3 regions of the Bacillus sp. N6 genome follow, and region 2 is predicted to be linked to each of the others. Evidence: riboswitches for the same ligand, from Rfam matches in the RefSeq annotation. Region 2 holds a riboswitch; each other region holds the start of a gene.
The links. Region 2 has a riboswitch for thiamine pyrophosphate ahead of ACUXVC_RS24200 (energy-coupled thiamine transporter ThiT). Riboswitches for the same ligand answer to the same signal wherever they lie in the genome.
Positions count from the first base shown of each region.

Region 1: another riboswitch for thiamine pyrophosphate. It lies ahead of thiM (hydroxyethylthiazole kinase); the one in region 2 lies ahead of ACUXVC_RS24200 (energy-coupled thiamine transporter ThiT).
Region 3: another riboswitch for thiamine pyrophosphate. It lies ahead of tenA (thiaminase II); the one in region 2 lies ahead of ACUXVC_RS24200 (energy-coupled thiamine transporter ThiT).

Region 1 is NZ_CM127843.1:414,213-418,484, forward strand. Features, by position in the region: gene topB (DNA topoisomerase III) at 1-1,708, opposite strand, end outside; TPP riboswitch at 1,918-2,030, shown strand; gene thiM (hydroxyethylthiazole kinase) at 2,103-2,912, shown strand; gene thiE (thiamine phosphate synthase) at 2,927-3,586, shown strand; gene ACUXVC_RS02175 (anaerobic C4-dicarboxylate transporter family protein) at 3,702-4,272, opposite strand, start outside.
Region 2 is NZ_CM127843.1:4,683,532-4,687,803, reverse strand. Features, by position in the region: gene ACUXVC_RS24205 (sensor histidine kinase) at 1-865, shown strand, start outside; gene ACUXVC_RS24200 (energy-coupled thiamine transporter ThiT) at 1,073-1,744, opposite strand; TPP riboswitch at 1,831-1,932, opposite strand; gene ACUXVC_RS24195 (FeoA family protein) at 2,127-2,354, shown strand; gene feoB (ferrous iron transport protein B) at 2,351-4,272, shown strand, end outside.
Region 3 is NZ_CM127843.1:2,565,116-2,569,387, reverse strand. Features, by position in the region: gene ACUXVC_RS13125 (DUF3937 domain-containing protein) at 203-466, opposite strand; gene tenA (thiaminase II) at 864-1,553, opposite strand; TPP riboswitch at 1,681-1,786, opposite strand; gene ACUXVC_RS13115 (D-alanine--D-alanine ligase) at 1,860-2,774, opposite strand; gene pdxR (MocR-like pyridoxine biosynthesis transcription factor PdxR) at 2,779-4,227, opposite strand.

The DNA.
Region 1 (4,272 bases), 1.1 Mb from region 2:
CAAGTTTTTGTTCCCATTCACCAGTTAGTGTAGGGGATTTTAACTCTTCTGGTACTAAATCAAGTAACTGACGGCCTTTTGAAGTAATATGAATATCTTTGCCGCGTTTTTCAATTAAGAAAGAGTTGAAAAGTTTGTCGATAATATCTGCACGTGTCGCTACAGTACCTAATCCACCAGTCGATTTTAATGTATCAGCAAGTTGTTTATTTTGCGTATCCATATATTTTGTAGGATTCTCCATTGCTGAAAGTAAAGTTGCTTCATTAAAGCGTGCAGGTGCTTTCGTTTGGCCTGATGTTTGCATAATTAACTTTACAGTTAATGTATCGCCCTTTTCAATGCGAGGAAGAAGCTGCTCTTTTACGTCATCAGTTACATCATCGTCTTCAAATCGATTTTCGTATACTTCCTTCCAACCAGCATGTAAAATCGTTTTTCCGCGTGCAATGAACGTTTCACTACCAACTTTAGTACGTAATGTTAGTTGCTCGTATTCGAATGCTGGGAATAAAACAGCTAAGAAACGTTTTACAACTAAATCATAAATTTTGCGTTCTTTATCTGTGAATGCTGAGAAGTTAACGTATCCTTCTGTTGGAATAATCGCATGATGATCGCTTACTTTACTATCATCAACAAATGATTTGTTAGGTTTGATAGGCTTTTGTAATACTTTATGTGCGAAGGGACGGTATTCTCCAATACCACATGCTTTTAGACGTTCTGGAAGTGTTCCAACGATATCAGATGAAATGTAGCGTGAATCTGTACGAGGGTACGTTAGCACTTTATGCTGTTCATACAATTTCTGCATAATATTTAATGTTTCTTTAGCAGAGTAACCGAACTTTTTATTTGCATCACGTTGCAATTCAGTTAAATCGTAAAGACCAGGAGAGAATGACTTCTTCTGTTTCTTATCAATTTCCACAACAGTAGCATGTTGTTTATCTAAACTTTTTACAATACCATCAATTTTTTCTTTATTAAAACTACGGCTATTGCCATTTGCATCTTGCCAAGTAAGTTTGAGTTTCTCCATCGTTTGAGCTTCGATGCCGTAGTAAGTTTGAGCTTTGAAGTTCTTTATTTCATCCTCACGACTAGCAATCATAGCAACAGTAGGGGTTTGTACACGGCCGCAATTTAACTGGGCATTAAAGCGAGTCGTTAAAGCACGAGTTGCATTAAGACCGATATACCAGTCAGCTTCTGAACGCGCAACTGCTGAAGCGTATAAATTGTCATAGGCTTTACCTGGTTTTAAATTTGCAAAACCATCTTTAATTGCTTTATCGGTTACAGAAGAAATCCATAAACGTTTGATTGGTTTATTTAGCTTAACTTTATCGATAATCCAGCGTGCGACTAATTCCCCTTCACGTCCAGCGTCTGTTGCTACAATAATTTCATTTACATCTTTTCTAAGTAGCTGACTTTTTACAGCATTAAATTGTTTACCAGTTTGTTTAATAACCGTTAATTTTAAACGCTCAGGTAGCATCGGTAAATCTTCTAAATTCCACTTTTTATATTTCACATCATAACTTTCTGGATCTGCTAATGTAACGAGATGACCTAAAGCCCAAGTTACAATATATTTATTACCCTCAAGATAGCCGTTTCCTTTTTTATCACACTTCAGTACACGAGCAATATCTCGTGCAACGGAAGGTTTTTCAGCGATTACAACGCTTTTTGACATATTAAAAACATCCTTTCAAATTTCCATAAGTTAAATATAGCATACATCTTCTTGAGATTCAGTTTCGCTCCATATTTGAGTTGTTTTTAATGGAGTGAACAAAATCCCAACTGATTAAAGTTTCACTTTATCAGTTGCTTCTATATTAAATAGAAAAGTAAAGAACTTGTTATTTTACTAGAATAAGAGTAGACTTTGAAGTAGATGAATAAGAAACACATGGGAGTTTGTGGATACAAACTGAGAGTATGGCTACTAGTCCGTCATTGACCATTTGAACCTGTTGGATAATGCCAGCGTAGGGAGAGTGTAAAAGCACATGTTCAGGCACTTTGCGTACGCGCAAAGTGTCTTTTTGTGTATCTCCCATCATTATAGTTAGGAGATGAAAAGGATGAATATGAAAGAAATTAGTAAAGTAGTGGATTTGGTGAGAGAATCTAATCCGCTCGTTCATAATATTACAAATGTTGTTGTAACAAATTTTACTGCTAACGGTTTGTTGGCACTTGGGGCATCGCCTGTAATGGCGTATGCAAAAGAAGAAGTAGCAGAAATGGCTAGCATTGCTGGAGCGTTAGTATTAAATATGGGGACACTTCGTCCTGAAGAAGTAGAAGCGATGCTACTCGCGGGTAAATCAGCAAATACGAACAATGTGCCAGTACTATTTGATCCAGTTGGTGCAGGAGCAACTTCGTATCGAACAGAAGTTGCGAGACATATTCCGGCTGAAATCGATTTAGCAATTATCCGCGGAAATGCAGCTGAAATAGCAAATGTTATTAATGAGAAATGGGAAATTAAAGGGGTAGACGCTGGTACTGGAAATGGCAATGTTGTAAGTATTGCAAGGCAGACAGCAGACGAACTAAATACAGTTGCGGTCATTACTGGAAAAGAAGATGTTGTTACAGATGGAGAGAGAACTATTGTTATTCGAAACGGTCACCCTATTTTAACGAAAGTTACGGGAACAGGTTGTTTACTAACTTCTGTAATAGGAGCATTTGTAGCAGTGGAAAAAGATTATGTAAAAGCAGCAGTAGCAGCATTAACGTTTTATGGTGTAGCTTCGGAACTGGCAGCTGCTAAGACCGTGGAAAAGGGACCTGGTAGTTTCCAAATTGAATTTTTAAATCAGTTAGCGAATACTACTGCTGGTGATATTGAGAAGTATGGAAAGATTGAGGAGTTAGAGTAAGGGGGATGAAACACATGATGCGCATTGAAACAAAGAAGATGTCTAAGTTATTACAAGTGTATTTTATTATGGGAAGTAATAACTGCACGAGGGATCCTTTAGCTGTATTGAAAGAAGCGTTAGATGGTGGAGTGACACTTTTTCAGTTTCGCGAGAAGGGGGAAGGTTCTTTAATCGGAGAAGATAGAGTGCGCTTTGCAAAAGAATTGCAGACGCTTTGTAAGGAATATAGTGTTCCTTTCATTGTAAATGATGATGTAGAATTAGCCATTGAATTAGATGCAGATGGTGTTCATGTAGGACAAGATGATGAAGGAATTACATCTGTTCGTGAAAAAATGGGAGATAAAATTATCGGCGTATCTGCTCATACAATTGAAGAAGCACGCTTTGCAATCGAAAATGGAGCAGATTATTTAGGCGTTGGACCTATTTTCACAACGAGTACGAAAAAAGATACGAAAGCGGTTCAAGGAACGAAAGGATTAGCTTATTTTAGAGAACAAGGAATTACAGTGCCAATCGTTGGTATTGGTGGGATTACAATTGAAAATACAGCAGCAGTTATAGAAGCGGGTGCGGACGGTGTTTCAGTTATTTCAGCAATTAGTTTAGCTGAATCTGCGTATGAAAGTACGAGAAAATTAGCTGAAGAAGTAAAGAGAAGTTTGTAGGGAAGGACGTGTAGTATTTTAAGTGCTACATGGAGAAATGGACTGCCCCAAATTTTAAACAAACGTTTGATTAAAAAAGCACAAACCTTTTTAAATAAGGGTTTGTGCTTTTTCTTTAAAACATAATAGAAATTAAAAGCATTCCAATGCCGATAGAAGTAAATGTTGCGATTAAACCTGGAATCATAAAGCTATGATTTAATACGTATTTACCGATACCTGTTGTACCAGTACGGTCAAAGTTAATGGCAGCAACGATTGTTCCATAGTTTGGAATGAAGAAATATCCGTTTACTGCAGGGAACATTGCAATCAGTAGTGCTGGTGGAATACCAAGGGATAGTCCAAGTGGCATTAAGGCACGTACTGTTGCTGCTTGGCTGTACAGTAAAATAGATAGAATGAATAGCGCGATGGCAAATAGCCAAGGTGCACTTGTTACTAAATGCTGAATGGATCCTTGAATCATATTTAAGTTTCCGTTAAAGAAAGTATCTCCCATCCAAGCGATACCGAAAATAGCAACAACTGCTGTTGCCCCTGCTTTAAAGACGTTACCAGACACAATGCTTTCTACATTTGGTTTACAGAAAATAATAATAAGAGCCGCGATAGTTAACATGACCATCTCAATTGTGTTCGGCATGGAAAGGCGAGCTAACTTCCCATCAACTATCCATCCTGGA
Region 2 (4,272 bases):
ACAAATTGCAAAACCATTATTAAAAATAAATGATACGACGAAGAAAATAGCACAATTAGATTTTACAGAAAAAATACCGATTACTTCAAAAGATGAAATTGGAGATTTATCGAAAAATATTAATGTGCTATCAAATAAACTCCATTCGCATATTGGGCAGTTAGAAGAAGATATTGAAAAGGAAAGAAAGTTAGAAAAGACGCGAAAAGAATTCATTTCTGGTGTTTCACATGAATTAAAAACACCGCTAAGTATTATGAAAAGCTGTATTTCTATTTTAAAAGACGGGGTAGCTGAGCATAAAAAGGATTATTATTTTCAGGCGATGGAGAGAGAAGTAGACAAAATGGATACGTTAATTTTGGATATGCTTGAGTTAGCTAAATTTGAATCTGGTACATATAAAATGAAAAAGGATTCGTTTTATATTGATACAGTAATTGAAGACATATGTGAACATCTATCTGTGGAAATAGAGAAAAAAGAGCTTCGTGTTCATAAAAATATATGTTCATTTGAAGTGATTGCAAATCAAGGCCGGATTGAACAAGTCATCGTGAATTTCATTACGAATGCCATACGTTATACACCAAATAAAGAAGATATTATTATTTCTACAATAGATGAGAAGGATCGTATAAAAGTGTGCATTGAAAATAAAGGTACTCACATTGAAGAAGAACAATTAGATAAAATTTGGGATCGTTTTTATCGAGTGGATACAGCTCGTCAGCGTTCACAAGGTGGGACGGGGCTTGGGCTTGCCATTTCAAAGAATATTTTAGAACTACATGATACTGAATATGGGGCAGGAAATACAGAAGATGGTGTGTTATTTTATTTCTATTTACCGAAAAAAGCGTAGAAAATATAATCTACGTTTTTTTAAATTATTTTCATATTATCTTTACCTAATCTTTATTTTTAATCAGTATAATTTGTTTAGAATATGAGGTTATGTAAGGAGTCGATGAACCGTGCATAGCAATTGGCTAAGTATAATGGTATTTATTTTCTTTTGCGCATTTATTGTATTTTTAATTAATATTACGATATGAAAAAAGAGCGCTCATTAAGCGCCCTTTTTTTGTGTATTCATTTGATAAGCACTGATGCTTTTGAATAAGCGTGGTGAAGTGATAAATAAAAATATAAGTAAAACGGTACATAGAATATAGGAACCAATCATTGTACTACCGTTAAATATTAAAGAATATAGGAAAGCCGATTGGCCTTTTGGTGCATATTGTCCCCAGAAAATGATACCAGCGATAAAGTGACAGAAGTAACGAGCTAGACTACCGATAAAAGTAGCGACGATAATGTATCCAATTACTTTCTTTCCTTGGTTTGGTTTTGATGAAGGTTTGTCTTTACGGCTACCTAAATTTGATTGTTCTTCGCTATTTTCATTTGACGCTAAAAGCGCCTTTTGAATTGGACGATAGAATAAACCAGCAAATCCAATGAATGCGAAAGCAACAAAGTATTCAATTAATACTTGAATTGGTGTGACGATAATGGCATCGCCTACGACAATTTGTAATAATCCCCAAATTAAGCCTCCTAAGAAAGCCATTTTGAAGCCCCAGCGGTATGCGATAATAAAAATAGGAATCATAGCAAATGAAATGGAACCGCCTGTTGCTGATATTTTGATTGAAAGTGGTAAAATGTCGATGACCAAGGCGAAGGCTGCAAGAATAGCAGATTCGATCATCGCTTGTAAATTGGTGTTACGCATGTTGTCTCCCCCTAAATCCAAGTTGTACAAAAAAGAATAGATATCATAGGAGGATACGAAATACGTAAATAAAAATGAGGTATGTATTTCGGGCGTTTGCACAATCCCTGCGTTAGCATTAACTAACAGGTTCGAAGGGTCGGAACGAAGTGTTCCCTCTCAGCGGCATGGCTCCCCCAGTGATAACGAGATTCTTTATTTGCTATTGTTTATTGTAAGCGAAATGGATGAGAATGGCAAACAAATGCTGTATGACAATAATTGAAATAGAATTGTAGCGAAATGTTAATAAATATGAAGCAAAAGGGTATAGTACAAGAGAAATTGGGTGTGGTATAATTTTTTTGAAAATAATTATCATTCTCTTCTGAGGGGGAAGGTTATGAGCTTAGTAGATATTAAAATTGGAGAGAAAGTGTTAGTAAAAAGTATTCAGTCTTTAGATCAGCTATTAAAGCGTAGACTAGCTGCTTTCGGTCTTGCGGAAGGAAGCGAACTTCGCTTGAAACAGAAAGCGATGTTCAAAGGTCCTTGTACATTGGAGTGTCGTGGACAGTTAATTAGTATTCGTCATTGTGACGCGAAAATGATAAAGGTGGAATTAGCGTGAATAAGGTAGCTTTGCTAGGGAATCCGAATACAGGGAAGACATCATTATTTAATGCACTTACTGGTTCTTATGAATACGTAGGAAACTGGAGCGGTGTAACAGTAGAAAAAAAGGTTGGTAAATTAAAAGATAGACAAGGAACATTAATTGATTTACCAGGTGTGTATGATTTAAATCCAGTTTCACGTGATGAAGGTGTTGTAACAAACTTTCTATTAACAGAAGAATTTAATCATATGTTAAATATTGTAGATTCTTCGCAGTTTGAGAGAAATATGCATTTAACGTTGCAATTACTTGAATTTGGTAAGCCGGTCTCAATTGGTTTAAATATGGTTGATGTGGCGAAGCAAAGAGGAATTGTCATTGATGTAAAACGATTATCAGAACTATTAGGTGTAACAGTCGTTCCTGTCGTTGCAAGAAGTGGAAAAGGTTGTGAAGAACTACTTGCGACTCTTAAAGAAAATGACAAAAAGGAGAAAAAGCCATTCCTTATTTCATATGGTGTACAAATGGATGAAGGAATTGGAGAAGTAATTGCTCTTTTAGAGACAGCGAATTATGAGCATCCGAGATGGTTAGCACTTCAATTTTTAAGCAATAACGAAGTAGTAGAAAAAGAAATGAAAGCATTACCAATTTATAAGGAACTCATAGCCATTCGATCTCGCTTAGAAGGAAAACTTGATTGTACGTTAGAAGAGCACATTTACAAAACTCGTGAAGCGTATATTGAAAAGTTAAAAACAAATGTTATGAAGCATGAGAAAGAAGGAAAAATTCCTTTTTCAGAAAAAATTGATAGATTAATTACACATAAAATTTTAGGACTTCCAATCTTTTTAGCAGTTATGTTTTTTATTTTTCAGGTTACGTTTACGTGGATTGGTACACCTTTATCGGATATGTTAGATGAGTTTTTTGGTGGTCAGCTTACGGATTGGGTGACGGCTGGACTTACAAGTATTGGAGCTTCTGATTTTATTCAAGCACTCGTTACAGAAGGTATTATTGCCGGTGTTGGTGCTGTATTAGTATTCGTACCACAAATCTTTGCACTATTCTTTTTCATTTCATTATTAGAAGACTCAGGATATATGGCGCGAATTGCAGTTGTTATGGATAGAATTATGGAGTTCTTTGGCTTAAACGGTAAAGCTTTTATTCCGATGATTATCGGTTTTGGATGTAACGTTCCGGGTATTATGGCAGCGAGAACGATTGAACAGGAGAAAGAGCGCTTACTTACAATTTTAGTAACACCGTTTATGTCTTGTTCAGCACGATTACCTGTATATGCATTATTTGCGGGCGTATTCTTCCCTAATAGTCAGGCGACTGTTGTATTTTCTTTATATGTCGCAGGTATTGTTCTTGCGTTATTAGTTACAAAAATTATGTCTCTTACGATTTTGAAAGCAGAAAAATCTATTTTCGTAATTGAACTACCGCCTTATCGTGTGCCACAAGCGAAAACGTTATGGCTGAGCACGTGGGAGAAAGGAAAGGGATTTGTTCGTAAAGCTGGTACATTCATCTTTGGTGGTTCGGTTGTTATTTGGTTATTAAATTATGCAGGTCCATCAGGATTTGGCGTTGATATGGGAGATAGCTACTTAGCGATGATTGGTGGATTTATCGCACCATTATTTGCACCGCTCGGCTTTGGAACGTGGCAAGCTGCGGCATCCCTTTTAACAGGATTTTTAGCGAAAGAAGTTGTCGTTTCTACAATGGCAATTATTTATGCGGTTAAAGAAGATGTGCTTGGAAATGTAATGGGAGCACATTATACAGCATTATCAGCTTATGCATTTATGTTCTTTATTTTATTATATGTTCCGTGTTTAGCGACCGTAGCTGTTATTAAACGTGAAACAGGATCAGCGAAATGGACGATTTTCTCAGTCGTGTA
Region 3 (4,272 bases), 2.1 Mb from region 2:
ATTATGTTGCCATATCCTATATATTTTCGTCTGCCGCTTAGATTTTTCTGTACTGTAAATGCCTTTCGCTATAACACCTCCAAGTAACCGGTTTCTATGACGGATAAGAAATTCCTACAAAGAAAAAAGCCCTTATTAGGGCTTTTCATTCTATTTCTCCAGCAAAACTCTCTATGAAATTCCTAATAGAAAAAAGACACACTTAGATTGATGCGTCTTTTTGTGATGCCTCTTTTGTGAAATCATATAAAGCAATTGCGCCTAAAAGAACAAGTATACCTTGAGGAACATCTAGCAAAATAGTTTTCCAAATTTCTGGAATTACCCATTTAATATCTGCTGCTGTTTCAAGATATGTTTGGAAATAGCTGATTGTAAAATTAATTATCCCTAAAAATACAAACAACGATAAACCAAATCGAATTAATTTCTTATTTGTAAACATATAACACCTCTCAAAATTCATTGGATATTCCTGCTTTTGCTTCTTTATATTTCCATATCTTTATATCTAATTTTAACACATAAAGAACTCAAAAAAATACGATATGCATATTTGCATATCGTATTAACAACACTCCATGATAATTTAGAAATTCCTGCAAAGAAAAAACAACTCCGTTACAGCTAACAGCTCGGGTTTCTTTTCTTATTTAACTTCATACCACCAACATTTACGTTCTTTGATTGTAAAATAAATGTGACAGAAGTTTATCCAGTTATTGCGTAGACAAGTAAATGAGCTAAATTATCGATATTTTATTTCGCCATATCCGTAGCACTAATGACTTTACGCAAATTTGACAAGAAAAAATATATAGATAGGTATGATCCATACCTATCTATAACATTATTTCTATTCTTTATCCAATTACGTCTTTTACGTCTGTATCCACTGGCCACTTTTCTAATGTATAAGCCATTTTCCAAAATGAATATTCATATTGACTGCTAATAATAAAATGCTGTTTCATACGTTTGCGGTCTACCTCTGTTACTTTTTCAGCGATAGTATCTAAACGTGTAATTTGTTCTTCAACTAGCGTACGGAACCAATCAGATCCATAAGCAGAAATCCATTCGTTATAAATTGGCTCTTCCGGCTGGCACTCTTTTAAGCGTTCGCCAATTTCATAATACAACCAATAGCAAGGTAAAATTGCTGCAATGATATCTCCTAAATGCCCTTCATACGCAGCACGATACATATGTGAAGTATACGCATATGCAGTTGGCGCAGGAATAAAATTATCTTTTTCTTCTTTTGTTATCCCTAGCTTTTTAGCAAAATTCTCATGTAAAGATAACTCGGCCTCATATGTATTTTGAGCATGATGTGCCATACGAGCTGTCGTCTCTAATTCAAGAGCTTTTGCAGCTCCTAAAGTTTGTACTCTAGCAAAATGACTCAAATAATATGAATCTTGAAGCACATAATAGCGAAAACTAGCTAAATCTAATGTTCCTTCACCAAGTTTTTTTACAAAAGGATGGTTAAAACTCGCTTCCCAAATTGAATCTACTTCTTTACGTAATGATTGTGAAAAAGTCATTTAAATCCCTCCAATAATGTATAAAATATAAGTATTTATCCACAATTATTAAAGCTGTAAAATAAAAAAACTTTCTTTACAGGCGTAAAGAAAGTGAAATTGACAGTATTTATTTACTCATTAAATAGCAACGTCTTTCCCACTTCCCTACGCTGGCATTAACCAGATCAGGTACTAAGAGTCTCAAAATCACATTTGATCTCAGCCTATAAAAGGCCCCCCTAGTGGATAAATATTTTGTTTTTATAATGTATTCATCATAGCATACTTCGTGAAACTGTCAAAAGAATTAGTTATATAATCTCCTTAAAACCCTTCTTCATTTCTAACTTTTAATGATGTTTCAATAATCATATCTAATAGTTTGCTATAACTAATTCCCGCTGCTTCTGCACTTTTGGGCAATAGGCTTGATTGTGTCATCCCTGGTAATGTATTAATTTCCATTACATATGGAATTCCGTCCTTCACCATCATATCAACTCTTGCATAAACACTACATTTTAATGCTTTATAACAAGTCAGTGAAGCTTTATTTACACGTTCATTAATTTCTGCTGGAAGTTCGATAACTTCCTCAACTGTACTAGTATCATCATATTTTGCATTGTAATCAAAGAACTCGGCTGCATGTCGAATTGAAACTATAGGTAACTGTTTTCCATCCAGAATAGAACATGTAATTTCATCACCTTTTATATACTTCTCAATTACTACTTCAGAATCCCATTCGAATACAGTTTCTAGCATTGAGATCAATTCATTTTTATTGTAAACGATTTTCACCCCGACACTCGATCCGCCAGAGTTTGGTTTTACCACTAATGGAAATCCTAACTTATCTAACTCATCCAGATTTAGATCCTCCATTTTTGTAAGTTCAATCCAATCTGGTGTTTCTACACCTTCATAACGTAAAATCTTTTTCGAAATATTTTTATCCATACATATACTGCTAGATAACATATTACTTCCGCTATAAGGAATCCCTAAACTCTCCAGTGTTCCTTGAACTGTCCCATCTTCTCCGTATTTTCCGTGTAATGCGAGCAATGCAAAGTCAATGTCTTTCGCTTTTTCAATTAAATCCATTTTTTCGTTTAATGTAATTGGAACTATTTCATACTTATTTTTATCTAAATGAGCAATCATTTCATTCCCCGTCATAATTGAAACTTGTTTTTCAGACGATACCCCGCCCATAATAACACCGATTTTCATTTTCTCAACTCCAATTTTCATTTTTTAATGTATCACCAATTATTTTAATTCCCCGAACTATTTCTTCTTCTTTCAAGCGCGAAAACCCTAATCGGAAAGTGTTCGCTCCTTCTCCATCAGAGTAAAAAACATCTCCAGGTGAAAACGTAACGCCTTTCTCATAACACTTTTGTAAAAGTGTGCGGGCGTTCATATGCTCTTCTAGCTCTATAAATAAATGAAGTCCACCATCTCCAGTCATTCTTTTAAAAGGAATGTACTGGTTACATGCCCCGACAGCTAACTCATATTTTTTCTTATAAACAGATCTTGCCTTTTTTAAATATTTTTCAAAGTATCCCTCATGTAAATATTGAAACAGAACAGCTTGATCTAGCGTAGATGTGTGAATCGTTCTTGCTCTTTTTACGCTTTCTAAATAATGAATCAGCTCTTTATCTGCAATAATCCAGCCTACACGTAAACCAGGGAAAAGCACCTTTGAAAAGCTACTAATATAAATCACATTATTGCCAGCTCCCGCAAAAGTTAATAATGGAGCTAAATGTGAACCTGAATAACGTAATTCTTCATTAAATCCGTCCTCTATAATAGGAACCTTGTATTTTGAGAATAACCTCATCAATTCCGTTCTTTTCTCTGAACTCGTAACAATACCGGTTGGATTATGATAAGAAGGAATTAAATAAGCAAAATCAAAATCTTTTTCACGCAAACTTTTTTCAACTTCATTCGTATCAATACCATCCTCATGCATATCAATCCCATGAACTTCAAGTCCATGTAAACGGAAAAGCTTAAGTGCAGCATGGTGAGTTGGATTCTCACAAATGACACGACCGGATTTTTTTGATAAAGAAGAGAGTACAATATCCAATCCTTCTGTAAATCCATTTGTAATTAGAATATCTTTATTCGAAATGTCTACACCTTTCATTTCCATGTAATGAAGTAAATAATTCATTAACGGTCTATATCCCTTTGCATATCCGTAGTTCAATACGATGTCCCCTTCAATGGACATACGAGTAAGAAAAGCTCTTTTGAAATTTTCAACATCAAATAGCTTCTCATCCGGGGCTATACTATTAAAAACAATCATTCCCTTTTCCCAACGAACACCATGTTTCATTAAATCTAATTCGTCCGCTAATGCGGTCACTGTATTAAGTTTATTTTTCCAATCTATTTCAACAGACGAAGTATTAGATATATCCACCTTCGCAACAAAGTTCCCTTTTCCTTTAACTGCATAAATGAGTCCTTCTTGCTCTAAATCTGCATAAGCAGCGAGTACAGTGTTTCTACTCACACTTAGTAATTCACTTAGTTCCCTTGTTGATGGGATTTTTTGATCCCCGAGCAAATGCCCTTTCATAATCATCTTTTTCAAATAGTCTTTTAATTGAATATAAACGGGACGATCTTTAACAACTTTAAAATCCTTAAACAATTCCTTACCCCCTGCAATCATTTTTGCATATTTATTTCATTCTCA